4 regions of the Streptomyces sp. NBC_00400 genome follow, and region 1 is predicted to be linked to each of the others. Evidence: riboswitches for the same ligand, from Rfam matches in the RefSeq annotation. Region 1 holds a riboswitch; each other region holds the start of a gene.

What was found. Region 1 has a riboswitch for cobalamin ahead of metE (5-methyltetrahydropteroyltriglutamate--homocysteine S-methyltransferase). Riboswitches for the same ligand answer to the same signal wherever they lie in the genome.
Region 2: linked by a shared signal. The riboswitch ahead of OHS81_RS25920 (HoxN/HupN/NixA family nickel/cobalt transporter) and the one ahead of metE (5-methyltetrahydropteroyltriglutamate--homocysteine S-methyltransferase) in region 1 are both predicted to bind cobalamin.
Region 3: linked by a shared signal. The riboswitch ahead of OHS81_RS28505 (cobalamin biosynthesis protein) and the one ahead of metE (5-methyltetrahydropteroyltriglutamate--homocysteine S-methyltransferase) in region 1 are both predicted to bind cobalamin.
Region 4: linked by a shared signal. The riboswitch ahead of OHS81_RS26100 (prenyltransferase/squalene oxidase repeat-containing protein) and the one ahead of metE (5-methyltetrahydropteroyltriglutamate--homocysteine S-methyltransferase) in region 1 are both predicted to bind cobalamin.

The regions. Positions count from the first base shown of each region.
Region 1 covers NZ_CP107940.1:7,977,087-7,980,284, reverse strand. Annotated here, with positions in the region: gene OHS81_RS34940 (malate synthase) at 1-232, shown strand, start outside; gene OHS81_RS34935 (3-hydroxybutyryl-CoA dehydrogenase) at 229-1,098, shown strand; cobalamin riboswitch at 1,269-1,496, shown strand; gene metE (5-methyltetrahydropteroyltriglutamate--homocysteine S-methyltransferase) at 1,662-3,198, shown strand, end outside.
Region 2 covers NZ_CP107940.1:5,922,659-5,925,856, forward strand. Annotated here, with positions in the region: gene OHS81_RS25915 (VOC family protein) at 1-249, shown strand, start outside; gene OHS81_RS25920 (HoxN/HupN/NixA family nickel/cobalt transporter) at 343-1,548, opposite strand; cobalamin riboswitch at 1,547-1,792, opposite strand; gene OHS81_RS25925 (alpha/beta fold hydrolase) at 1,906-2,754, opposite strand; gene OHS81_RS25930 (MarR family winged helix-turn-helix transcriptional regulator) at 2,751-3,198, opposite strand, start outside.
Region 3 covers NZ_CP107940.1:6,521,080-6,524,277, reverse strand. Annotated here, with positions in the region: gene OHS81_RS28515 (VWA domain-containing protein) at 1-907, opposite strand, end outside; gene OHS81_RS28510 (effector-associated constant component EACC1) at 913-1,356, opposite strand; cobalamin riboswitch at 1,563-1,713, shown strand; gene OHS81_RS28505 (cobalamin biosynthesis protein) at 1,845-2,906, shown strand; gene OHS81_RS28500 (cobyric acid synthase) at 2,917-3,198, shown strand, end outside.
Region 4 covers NZ_CP107940.1:5,962,240-5,965,437, reverse strand. Annotated here, with positions in the region: gene OHS81_RS26105 (MBL fold metallo-hydrolase) at 191-1,279, shown strand; cobalamin riboswitch at 1,420-1,539, shown strand; gene OHS81_RS26100 (prenyltransferase/squalene oxidase repeat-containing protein) at 1,760-3,064, shown strand; gene OHS81_RS26095 (SCO2322 family protein) at 3,064-3,198, shown strand, end outside.

The DNA of each region.
Region 1 (3,198 bases):
CGCCCGGGTGCAGATCTGGCAGTGGCTGCGGCACCGGGTCATCGACCGGGAGACGGTACTGCGCGTGCTCGACGACGAGGCCGCCGCCCTGGGAGCCGAATTTCCCTGGGCTCAGGTCGAGGAGGTCAGCTCTCTCTTCGAACGAACAGCCATGGCACGGGAGTTGCCGCCCTTCTTCACTCCCGATGCCTACTCCCGGCACCTCGTCCGACGCGCGGAGGCACGCTCATGAGGCAGAGCATCCGACGGGTCGGTGTGGTGGGAGGCGGCCAGATGGGGGCGGGCATCGCCGAGGTATGCGCCCGCGCCGGACTCGACACCGTGGTCTGCGAGGCGGACGCGGTAGCCGCCCGTGCCGCCGGGGAGCGGGTGGCCGTCTCCCTCGAACGCGCCGTGCAGCGCGGCAAGCTGGACCGCATCTCGGCGGAGGACGCCCTGACCCGGATGGTCTTCACGGGCCGTCTCGACGACCTCGCCGACCGGCAGCTCGTCATCGAGGCCGTCGTCGAGAACGCCGAGGCCAAGACCGAGGTCTTCAGCGCACTCGACAAGGTCGTCGAGGCCGAGGAGGCGATCCTGGCGACCAACACCTCGGCGATCCCCGTCATGCGGCTCGGCATGGCGACCCGTCGCGCGGACCGGGTCCTGGGGCTGCACTTCTTCAACCCGGTGCCGGTGCTGCCGCTCGTCGAGGTCGTCCCCTCCCTGCACACCGCGCCGGCGGCGGTCACCGCAGCCGAGGACTTCGTCACCGGCACCCTGGCCAAGACGGTCGTACGGTCCCAGGACCGGGCCGGCTTCGTCGTCAACGCCCTGCTCGTGCCGTATCTGCTCTCGGCGGTCCGGATGGCCGAGTCCGGCTTCGCCACCGCCGCTGACGTGGACGCGGGCATGGAGCTGGGCTGCGCCCACCCGATGGGCCCGCTCAAGCTCGCCGACCTGATCGGCCTGGACACCGTGGCCGCCATCGCCCGGTCCCTCTACGACGAGTTCAAGGAACCCCTCTACGCACCGCCACCGCTGCTCCAGCGCATGGTGGAGGCGGGGCTGCTCGGCCGCAAGACCGGCCGCGGGTTCCACACCTACGACCAGGGCTGAGGGGCCCTGGATCGCCGCCGGGCTGAAGGGCCCGGCGGGCGTGCGGTACGGGGCGCGGAACGGAGCAACGGGGCCGTTCCGCGCCCTGTCGCGTGTGAACCCCGTCGCGCCGGTGTCTCATCTCACAGTCCGACATGCGAACAGAGGTGTCCGATACGGGCATCACGCCCTACGCTGGCCGGGCAATTGGTTCGCCCCGTCCGCCAGACGGGCCGCGTCGTAAGAGGGAACCCGGTGGAAATCCGGGACTGCCCCGCAGCGGTGAGTGGGAACGACCGCCGTCATACGCACTGGATCCGGGCCGCGGATCCGGGAAGCGACGGCCAGTAGGTGCCCGCCGGAAGACTCCGGCAGGCGCGCCCGCGAGTCCGAAGACCTGCCCGTTGCCCGTGCACACCCCATGTGTGGACGGCTATCCCGGTGACCTCGAGGGCGGGTCGGCGTACACACCAGGCGGACACGTGCGTCGCGAGCGCACCGTGGTTCCGCCCGGTTCGTCATCCCTTCGCGTGCCTCGTTCCGTCTCCGGGACTTCATGACACGTATTCGCGAAGGAGAGTTCCGTGACAGCAAAGCCCGCAGCCGCGGCAGCACGGGCCACCGTGTACGGCTACCCCCGCCAGGGACAGCACCGGGAACTGAAGAAGGCCATCGAGGGCTACTGGAAGGGCCGCGTCACCGCGGACACCTTGCTGGAGACCGCCAAGGACCTGCGCCGTTCGCACTGGCAGCACCTGGCCGACGCCGGCATCCACGAGGTGCCCACCGGTGACTTCTCGTACTACGACCATGTGCTGGACACCAGCGTCATGGTCGGTGCTGTCCCGGACCGCCACCGCGACGCCGTCGCAGCCGACGCCCTCGACGGCTACTTCGCGATGGCCCGCGGCACCCAGGACGTCGCACCGCTGGAAATGACCAAGTGGTTCGACACCAACTACCACTACCTCGTCCCCGAGCTGGGCCCGGACACCGTCTTCACCACCGACTCGGCCAAGCAGGTCGCCGAGCTCACCGAAGCCCTCACCCTCGGTCTCACCGCCCGGCCGGTGCTCGTCGGGCCGGTCACCTACCTCCTGCTGTCGAAGCCCGCTCCCGGTGTGGCCGCCGACTTCGAGCCGCTGACCCTCCTGGACCGGCTGCTGCCCGTCTACGCCGAAGTCCTCGCGGACCTGCGCGCCGCCGGCGCCGAGTGGGTGCAGCTCGACGAGCCCGCCCTCGTCCAGGACCGCACCCCGGCCGAGCTGAGCGCCGCCGCGCGCGCCTACCGCGAGCTGGGCACCCTCGACGACCGCCCGAAGCTCCTGGTCGCGTCGTACTTCGACCGGCTCGGCGACGCCCTGCCCGTCCTGGCCAAGGCTCCGGTGGACGGTCTGGCGCTCGACTTCACCGACGCGGCCGCGGCCAACCTCGACGCGCTGGCGGCCGTCGGCGGACTGCCGGGCAAGCGCCTGGTCGCGGGTGTGGTCAACGGCCGCAACATCTGGATCAACGACCTGGAAAAGTCGCTGACCACCCTCGGCACCCTGCTCGGCCTCGCCGACCGGGTCGACGTGGCCGCCTCCTGCTCGCTCCTGCACGTGCCGCTGGACGCGGCCGTCGAGCGCGACATCGACCCGCAGATCGTCCGCTGGCTGGCCTTCGCCAAGCAGAAGACCGCGGAGCTGGTGACACTCGCACGGGGCCTGTCCCAGGGCACCGAAACCATCGCCGCCGAACTCGCCGCGAACCGTGCCGACCTGGCCTCCCGGGCGAATTCCGCGATCACCCACGACCCGGCGGTGCGCGCGCGTGCCGCCGCCATTACCGACACCGACGGCCGCCGCCGCGCGCCGTACGCCGAGCGGGCGACGGCCCAGCGCGCCCACCTCGGGCTGCCGCTGCTGCCGACCACCACCATCGGCTCGTTCCCGCAGACCGCCGAACTGCGCACCGCCCGTGCCGACCTGCGGGCGGGACGCCTCGACGCCGCGGGCTACGAGGAGCGCATCAAGGCCGAGATCCGCGACGTCCTCGCCTTCCAGGAGAAGGCCGGCATCGACGTCCTCGTGCACGGTGAGCCCGAGCGCAACGACATGGTCCAGTACTTCGCCGAACAGC
Region 2 (3,198 bases), 2.1 Mb from region 1:
TTGGCCGCGGCCCATGCGCAGCTCGTCGAGCGGGGCGCGCTGGTGGGGTCGAGTGATCATCTCGTCGCCAAGTCGCTGTACGCCAAGGACCCGGACGGCAACGAGTTCGAGGTGATGTGGCGGGTCCCGCGGGAGGACTGGCCGGGACCGGACCAGCCGGAGCGGCTGCGGCCACTCGATCTGGCGGAGGCGCTGCAGCGCTGGGGACCGGACCTGGCGACGGGGGCGGCGGCCGGTTCGGCCACCTGAAGGGGGGCGGTGCCCCGGCGCCACTACGGGTGCGCCGGGGACGTCTGCGGGGCGTGGGGCCCACGTGCCTCAGGCGTGTGGGGCCCCCGTGCCTCAGGCGTCCGGCGTGGCGGGCCCCGCCGAGCCCGTCTGCTCCGTCGGCCGGGTTCGCTCTGATGGTTCCGCCCGTTCCGCCCGCTGCGCCCAGCGCTTTTCGACGCCGGCCAGTCGCCAGTACGCCAGCGCCGCGGCCCACACCACCACGAACAGGCCGACGATGAGGAAGCCGACATTGTCGAGGTCGAGGCCGGAAATCCAGCCGGTCAGCGGGTCGTTGAGGGCAAGCTTCTCGTGCAGTACGGTCACCAGCTCGATCGTGCCGATGAAGAAGGCGACGGCGATCGACAGGCCGGTGATGGTGAGGTTGTAGTAGACCTTGCGCACCGGGTTGGAGAACGCCCACTGGTAGGCGAAGTTCATGAAGGTGCCGTCGAGGGTGTCGAACAGGCTCATGCCGGCGGCGAAGAGCAGCGGCAGGCACAGCACGGCGTACCAGGGCAGGCCGGCCGCGGCGCCGCTGCCCGCCATCACCATCAGCGTCACTTCGGTCGCGGTGTCGAAGCCGAGTCCGAAGAGGAAGCCGAGCGGGAACATCTGGCCGGGACGGGAGATCGAGCGGGTGAACCGTCCCAGAAAGCGGTTCATGAAGCCGCGCGCGTCGAGGCGCTGCTCCAGCTCGGCCTCGTCGTAGTGGCCGTTGCGCATACCGCGGAAGACCCGCCAGATCCCGGCCAGCGCGATCAGGTTGAGGGCGGCGATGAGGTAGAGAAAGCTCCCCGAGATCGTGGTACCGATCGTGCCGAGGATCTGGTGCGTACGGGACTCGTCGTTGAGCAGAGTGCCCGCGAGCTGGGCGCCGCCCGCCACCAGGGCCGCCATCGCGACGACCACGCTGGAGTGGCCCAGGGCGAACCAGAAGCCGACCGAGACCGGCCGCTTGCCGTCGGCCATCAGCTTGCGGGTGGTGTTGTCGATGGCGGCGATGTGGTCGGCGTCGAAGGCGTGCCGCATCCCGAGGGTGTAGGCGGTGACACCGAGCCCCACGCCGAAGACCTGGCTGCCCACGGCGTAGTGATAGGGCACCACGAGCAGGAAGAGCACGCCGAAGGCGATGACGTGCAGACCGGCTATGACGGCCATCAGGCCCGCGGTGCGGACGGTGTCCTGCCGGCGCCAGCGGAACGCCGCGGAGGCAGGGGTGGTACGGGTATCGGTGGACAGGGCCATCCGGCGGTCACTCTCCAGCACCTCGTGGATCACTTCGTGAGATGCCGTGGCCGGTCTCCTGGCTTAGGGGTACCTCCCTGCTCGTCAAGAGCTAGGGGGAGGGTGCACGCGCCCGCCCCGCCTTCCCGGCCGCGGGGCGCGGTCAGTGGCGCCGCAGGCGCGCCGTGCGCCTGCGGAAGGGGCGGAAACTCCCCGATCACAGTGGCGAGGGCCGCTCCGGTCTGGGACCCCAAGGTCCGTCACCGGATTCCCGAACACCACGGCCCGGTCACTCTAGCTGCCGCGGGGTGCTCGCTACCGCCCCGGTCGCACTTTGCGCCGGCGATCCCGGGGGCGTGGTCCGTGGCGGTGCCGTAAACCTCAGCAGTCCTCGGTAGTCCCCAGCAGCCCTCAGTAGTCCAGGGACGAGAGGAAGGCGTGGAGTTCGCGGTCGAAGAGTGCGGTGTTCTCCAGATTGACCATATGCGCCGCGCCCGGTATCCGGACTCTTCGGGCGCCGGGAACGGTCAGCGTGATCGCATGGGCGTTGGCGGAGATGTCCCTGCTGTCGAGGTCGCCGTCGAACACGACGGTGGGCACCCGTATCTCGCCCAGGCGGTCGGCGGCGCCGGCCTCAAAGGGCATACCGGCACCCGCGCCCTCGGCATGTACCTCCACATTGGCCTCGGCCGAGGCGCGCATCCGCTCACGGAATCCCGGGTGCACCGCGAAGGGGTCGCGGTGCGGACCGTCCACCCACATCCGCAGGAAGTGCTCGACATAGCGTTCCGCGCCGTCCGGTGCGCCGATCGCCGCCACCTGCGCCTTGATGTGTTCCAGGAGGAAGGGGTCGGTGAAGGCGCGGCCGCTGATGCCGGGGGAGGCGAGCGCGAGGGCCGTCACCCGCTCCGGGCGGGCTATGGCGGTGTCGAGCGCGACCCGCGCGCCATGGGAGAGGCCGACGAGGACGGCGCCGGGAACATCGAGGGCGTCGAGCAGGGAGCACAGGTCGTCGTGGTTCGCATAGTCCCCGGTGACGGTGGAGGACAGGCCATGGCCGCGGAAGTCGTAACGGATCGCGCGCAGGCCGGAGTTCACCAGCCAGGCGAACTGCTCGTCCCACATGTGCTGGTCGAGCATGCCGCCGTGGAGCAGCACCACCGCGGGGCCCGAGCCGGCCGTCTCGTAGAACAGCTCACCGTCGTCGACCGGCACGAGCCCGTTGTCGATCTCGGACCAGTCGGTGATTCCTCGGGTCATCTTGCGGGCCGTCCTTTGTGTGCCGGATGCGATGAGGTGGGCGTGATGGTGCCATTGTCGCCGCTCTTGCCGCTGCTGCCGCAACTGCCGGTTTCCTCCGGTGTCATGCGTGAGCCGTCCGCCAGCTGCCGGAACTCCTCGCCGAGCCGGTCCAGAACGTGCAGCGCCGTACGGACGTCCTCGGCGGACAGGTCGGCCAGCCGCTGCCTCAGCTCCGCCGCCTCGGATTCCCGGACGCCGCGTATCGCCTCCGTGCCTTCGTCGGTGAGCCGGATCAGGGACGAGCGGCGGTGCGCGGGATTCGGGGCGGTCACGACCAGGCCCAGCTCCATGGCGTGGTTCACCCAGCGCTGCACCGGCTGCCGGTCGAGCCCCATCCCGCGCGCCAACTGCGGCACGGTGCGCGGGCCTTCGGCGCGCAGCGCGTCCAGCAGCGCGTGTTCG
Region 3 (3,198 bases), 1.5 Mb from region 1:
GGGCGGTGAGCAGCCGCAGTTCGAGGGCGGGCGGACAGGGCGCCCCGTCGTTCGGGAGCCGGAGCAGGACGACGCCGGTGACGGCCGGTACGAGGATGATCGCCAGGATCAGCAGGAGTCCGGTCCAGCGCCGGAAGGACGACTTCAGGCGGCGGCGTAAGCGGATCCGCAGCGGGGTCGGCGGGCGGGCCTCGGGGGTGGCGAAGGACAGGATGACGTCGTCGACGGTGTTCTGCTTCGCCGAGCGCGGCTCCCAGACGTCGCCCATCGGGGTGCGTTCACCGGCCAGTTGTTCCCGCAGTGCCCGGACCAGGTCCTCGAAGGTGACGAACCGTTTGCCGGGGATGCCCCGTTCCAGGATCTGGACCAGGGCACGGTTGAAGACGCTGCCCCCGGTGGGTTCCTCGCCGCTGAAGATCCGGCGGTTGGGCTGCGCGGCCATCAGCAGCGAGGTGGGGTTGCGGCAGGAGTGGAAGGCCTCGCTCGCGTTGCCGGCGTAACAGCACTCCAGGACGATCACGATGCGGTCGGCCCGGGCGTTGTCCAGATAGGACAGCACCGTGTCCTGCCAGGAGACGGTCTTGTGCCGGCGTTCCGAGGCGCCGACCATGAGGTGCAGATTGCCGCCGTCGCTGCCCACCCGGCCGTGGCCGGAGAAGTACACCAGCAGCAGCCCGCGCGCCTCCTGGACGACGGTGTCCAGCGCCTGTTCCACCTCCCAGGGCTCCTGGGGCCGGCAGGTGACGACCTCGCCCTTGGTGAACAGATCGGTGCCGGGGGCGAGCAGGGCCTGCTCCAGCTTCCGGACGTTGTCCTTCACCGCGGGCAGCGGGCGCAGCGTGCGGTAGTCGTCGACGCTGATCAGCAGCGCCCGGTTGACCTTGCCCCGTGCGTCGTATTCGGACATCCGGCTCAGTCCCCGGCGGTGCTGCCGCTCCCGTCCGCCGGGCTGCCGGGATCGGGGTGTTCGGGGGCCGCGGTGGCCGGGCCCGGGTCGCCGAGCGCGCGCAGGTCCCCGTCACCGGCCCCGACCGCGACGGCGGGCCGCTCGCCGGTGTCGCGTTCCTCCCTGCGCCGTCGCAGCCACTCCTGCAGGGCGATGGTGAGACTTTTGGTGATCTCGCCGGTGACGGCGCCGATGATGACCAGGATCAGGTCGTCGAGGCCGGCGGCCATGTCACCGGGGCCGTCGTCGCTCTCGTTTGCCGGCCGCGGCCGGAGCTGCCAGTCGTGGCCGTGCCGGTCCAGCCACGGCTCGCGCTCCAGCCAGGCCCTGAGGTCTTCGATGTCCTGGTCCGGATTGTTCGTGCCCGTGATCCTGAGGCGGATCTCGTGGCGGTCAGCACTCTGCGGCATCCCCCGGCCCCCTTCCGGCGGCCCCGTCGCCACCGTGCACCACCAGATAGTGACGTGAAATCAGGGGCATGGGCAACCGTCTGTGACCTTCCTGCCACGCTGTGGCGTGCACCACAGCGCGTGCCACAGGGCAGCGTTGCAGGTCAAGGGCGAGTTGACGGGCATCGCGGGGCGTGGTGGACTGCCGGAGCCATTCGGCGACAGCTGAGGAAGTCCGGTGCGAATCCGGCGCGGTCCCGCCACTGTCACCGGGGAGCGTTCCTCCAGCGAAGGCCACGGTCCGCCTCGCGTACGTCGGATGACGTACGCAGGGACTGGAAGGCCGGAGGACTCGCCGATCCGGGAGCCAGGAGACTCTTGTCGCCGTCACGTCGAGCCAGGGCGCGGACCCTGAGTGAGGACACACCGCCATGCCCGGCCGCCCTTCGAGATCTCCACTGCCCGCCGCCACAGGGCCCGTTGGACACGCCGCAGCGGCGGTCTGACCGGTGCGCGGCGAACACGCGGGATATGCGTGCGGCGCGGCCCTCGGCTTTCTCGGCGACCTGATCGCGGCGGACCCGCGGCGCGGCCATCCGGTGGCCGCCTTCGGCCGGGCCGCGAGCGCCGTCGAACGCCGGCTGTGGCGCGATCACCGCGGATACGGAGCGGCGCACGCCGTGCTGTGTGCGGGCGGTGCCGCCGCCGGGGCCGCGCTGCTGGAGCGCGCCGTACGGGCCGTTGCCCCGGCTCCCCTGCGCGACGGCGCCCGGATCGCGCTGACCGCGGCCACGGTCTGGGCGGTGCTGGGCGGCACCTCGCTCGGCCGGGAGGCCCGGGCCGTCGGCGGTGCGCTGACGGCGGGTGACCTGGACGTGGCGCGGGAGCGGCTGCCGCATCTGTGCGGCCGCGATCCCCAGGCCCTGGACGGGGCCCAGATGGCCCGCGCGGTGGTGGAGTCGGTCGCCGAGAACACCTCGGACGCCGTGGTCGGCGCCCTGGTGTGGGGCGCGCTGGGCGGGGTGCCCGGCCTGGTGGCGTTCCGGGCGGTGAACACCCTGGACGCGATGGTGGGGCACAAGTCGCCGCGCCACCGCCGCTTCGGCTGGGCCTCGGCCCGGCTCGACGACCTCGCCGGCTGGCCCGGCTCCCGGCTGACCGCCGCCCTCACCGTGCTCGCGGGCCCCGACCGGCGCGGTGCGCTGCGGGCCTGGCGGGCGGACGGCGGCGCCCATCCGAGCCCCAACGCGGGCCCGGTGGAGGCGTCGTTCGCGGGCGCGCTGGGCGTACGGCTGGGTGGCACGCTGGCCTATGGCGGGCGGGTGGAGCACCGGCCGGTGCTCAACGACGGGGCGCCGCCGGTCGCGGTGCCCGACATCGAACGGGCCGTGCGGCTCTCGCGCCGGGTGAGCGTCCTTGCGCTGGCGACGACGGTGGCGGCGCGGCTGGCGGCCGGGGCGCTGCGGCGGGCCCCGGTGGCTGCCGCCCGCCCGGCCGCGGGTGCGGTATCGCGCAGGACCGTGCGTGCACTGGCGCGTACGGCTCACGACAGCCGGGGGCCCGGCGCATGAGGAGGACCCGGTGAACGGGCGGTTCAAGGGATCGGGCGGGGCCGTCGGCGGTGGCCTGTTGGTGGCCGGTACGACGTCCGACGCCGGCAAGAGCGTGGTGACGGCGGGCATCTGCCGCTGGCTGGCCCGGCAGGGGGTGCGGGTGGCGCCGTTCAAGGCGCAGAACATGTCCCTGAATTCGTTCGTCACCCGCGAGGGCGCGGAGATCGGACGGGCCCAGGCGATGCAGGCCGCCGCGGCGCGGGTGGAGCCGACCGCGCTGATGAACCCCGTCCTGCTCAAGCCCGGCAGC
Region 4 (3,198 bases), 2.0 Mb from region 1:
CCAGGAACTGATACCAGTTCTAGTTACAGGAGTCCACGGCGCGAGGCCGAATCCCAACTCCCGCAGCAGCACCGGTCACTTCGCGAGGTGACGCGGGAGCGGTTCGCACCGCAGACCAGTCACGTTGAAACCAGTTCTAGTTATAGTGAGGCCGGGTACCGGGTGTACGGCACACCGAGAGGGGACCGGGATGACGCCGCAGGCGACCGACCACAAGGGCGGGGTGTGGAGCATCGCCGTCCCCATCCCGGACAACCCGCTCGGACACACCCTCGTCCATCTCCTGGAGACCGACCGCGGACCGGTGCTCATCGACACCGGCTGGGACGACCCGGACTCCTGGACGACACTCGTCACCGGCATCAGCGCCTGCGGCTTCGCGCCCGCCGACCTCCACGGCGTCCTGATCACCCACCATCACCCCGACCACCACGGCCTCTCGGCCAAGGTGCGGGAGGCCTCCGGCGCGTGGATCGCCATGCATGCCGCGGACACCGCCGTGGTCCGCCGCACCCGCGAGGCCGAACCGGGCCGGTGGCTCGACCACCTGACCGCCAGGCTCGTGGCGGCGGGCGCGCCCGACGAGCATCTGGCACCGCTGCGGGAGGCCCGCGCGCATGGCCGCGGCCGGAAGTTCCCCGGGCAGGGGGCCGCACTGCCCGACCGTGACATCGGCCCCGGTGAACTGCTCGACCTGCCGGGGCGCCGGGTGCGCGCCATCTGGACACCGGGGCACACCCCGGGGCATGTGTGCCTCCACCTGGAGGAGGAGCACCCCTCGGGGCGGGTCGGCGGCTTCGGCCGGCTCTTCTCCGGGGACCACCTCCTCCCCGGCATCACCCCGCACATCGGCCTGTACGAGGATCCGAAGGGCGCGGAGGACCCGGAGGGCGCGGAGGACCCGGAGGACCCGGAGGGGGTCACCGTTCCCGACCCCCTGGGTGACTATCTCGGCTCCCTCGAACGCGTCGGCAGGCTCGCCCCCGCCGAGGTGCTGCCCGCCCACCAGCACGCTTTCACCGACGCCGGCGGACGGGTACGCGAGCTCATCGCGCACCACGAGGAACGGCTCCGCCGGCTGCGGGAACTGCTCCGCGAACCCCGTACCCCCTGGCAGCTCGCCATGGCCATGGAGTGGAACCGCCCCTGGGAGCAGATCCCTTACGCCTCCCGCAATATCGCCGTCTCGGAGGCCGAGGCCCATCTGCGCCGTCTGGTGAAACAGGGGCAGGCGGAGCGGGTGCCGGGGTCCGATCCGGTGCGGTACCAGGCGGTGTGAGGGAGACGGACTCAGGGGCAAAGGAAGGGGCGGGCTCGGGGCAAAGGCAGGGGCGGACTGAGGGCGGAGACAGGGGCCGGCTCAGGGGCGCTCCCGGCGCTCCCCGGCGCGGGGCCGGTTCGTACGGGCGAGCGAATGGCCCGGCGGACGCCGGTTAAGGTGTGCGGGACAACTTCATCCGTACCCGATCGGGGGAAGCCGGTGGAAATCCGGCGCTGACCCGCAACCGTGAGGACGCCCGCCCGCACCGTGCCCCCGGCCCGGCGTGGCGGGCCGTACGAGCCGGAGCACCCGACAGGGCACGACCAAGGCTCCCGCCACCGAACCGCCGCCCCTGCGGACGGCCGGTGCGCGGCACCGTCGAGGTATACGGAGCTGAGCCCGGTGCCACCGCGGCCGATGTACGTATCGGCACGCGAGTGGCCGGCCGAGCGTGGCTGCGTAGCATCGCCGCGACCCGACCCGAGAGGCACCGACCCGATGGCCCCCATGGCTTCCATGGCTCACCCGGCCCCTTTGACGCACTCCGTCGCCTTCCTGGCGCGCCGCGCCGCCACGGCGCTGGCGGCCGTGGCGGTGCTGGGCGCGGCCGCTGCCCCCGCCGCGTACGCCGACTCCGCTTCCGCCTCTCCCAAGAAGCTGCCCGCCGGGCTGTACGGCACCAAGGACCCGCAGTACGACGGGGTCTGGCGGCAGTCCCTCGCACTGCTGGCCCAGGACACCGTGGGCATCCGCCCCGCGGCGTCCGCCGTGCAGTGGCTGGCCGGACAGCAGTGCGCCGACGGCTCGTTCACCGCCTTCCGGGCCGAGCCGGGCACGCCCTGCGACGCCAAGACCGGGCGGGACACCAACCAGACGGCCGCCGCGGTGCAGGCGCTGGCCGCGCTCGGCGGGCACGGGGACACCGTGAAGAAGGCCGTGAGCTGGCTGAAATCGGTGCAGAACGACGACGGCGGCTGGAGCTCGATGGCCGGCTCGGCCAGCGATGCCAACTCCACTTCCGTGGTCATCGGCGCGCTCGCCGCGGCGGGTGAGAAGCCGGGGTCCGTGACCTCGAAGAAGGGCGGCAAGACCCCCTTCGACGCGCTGCTCACCTTCCGGCTGGGCTGCGAGGCGAAGGAGGATGCGCGCGGTGCGTTCACCTTCCAGCTCAAGGGGGCGGCCCCGAACGCGGACGCCACCGCGGCCGCCGCGACCGGAGCGCTCGGCAAGGGCTTTGTCGTCGAGCCGGCCGGCAAGGGCGCGGACACCCCCGTCAAGCCGCTGAGCTGCAAGGACGGCGACGACAAGAAGGCGGGCGGCAGCGATCCGGCACAGGCGGCCCAGGGCGGCTCCGGCTACCTCGTCGCCCAGCTCGACAAGAACGGGCAGCATCTGCTTTCCGCGATGCCGGGCGCAAAGGAGCAGCCGGATGTCGGCAACACCGCCGACGCCGTGGTGGCACTGGCGGCCGGCGCGCACACCACCGCCGCCGCGAAGCCGCTGAAGTGGCTGGAGAAGAACGCGGCGGGCTGGGCCAAGCAGAACGGCCCCGCCGCGTACGCCCAGTTGGTGCTGGCCGCCCATGCCACCGGCACGGACCCCCGCTCCTTCGGCGGCACCGATCTGGTGGCCGCGCTCAACGCCACCGGCCCCGAGCCGGCCGCCGCGGCGACGAAGGACGGCAAGGACGCCGACGGCTCCAAGGGCGGCGGCTTCGGCCTGGTGTGGATCATCGGCATCGGCCTCGCCATCGGTGCCGGCATCGGCTTCCTGCTGAGCAGCCGTAAGAAGACCCAGCTCTGATGCGGCAGTCCCGTCCGGTGCGGCGTACCGGGATCGCCGGAGCGGTGCTGCTGGCCGGTGCGGTCACCGGCCTGGCCGCCGGGCCCGCCCAGGCGCAGGAGTACCGCTACTGGTCCTTCTGGCACGGCAAGGGC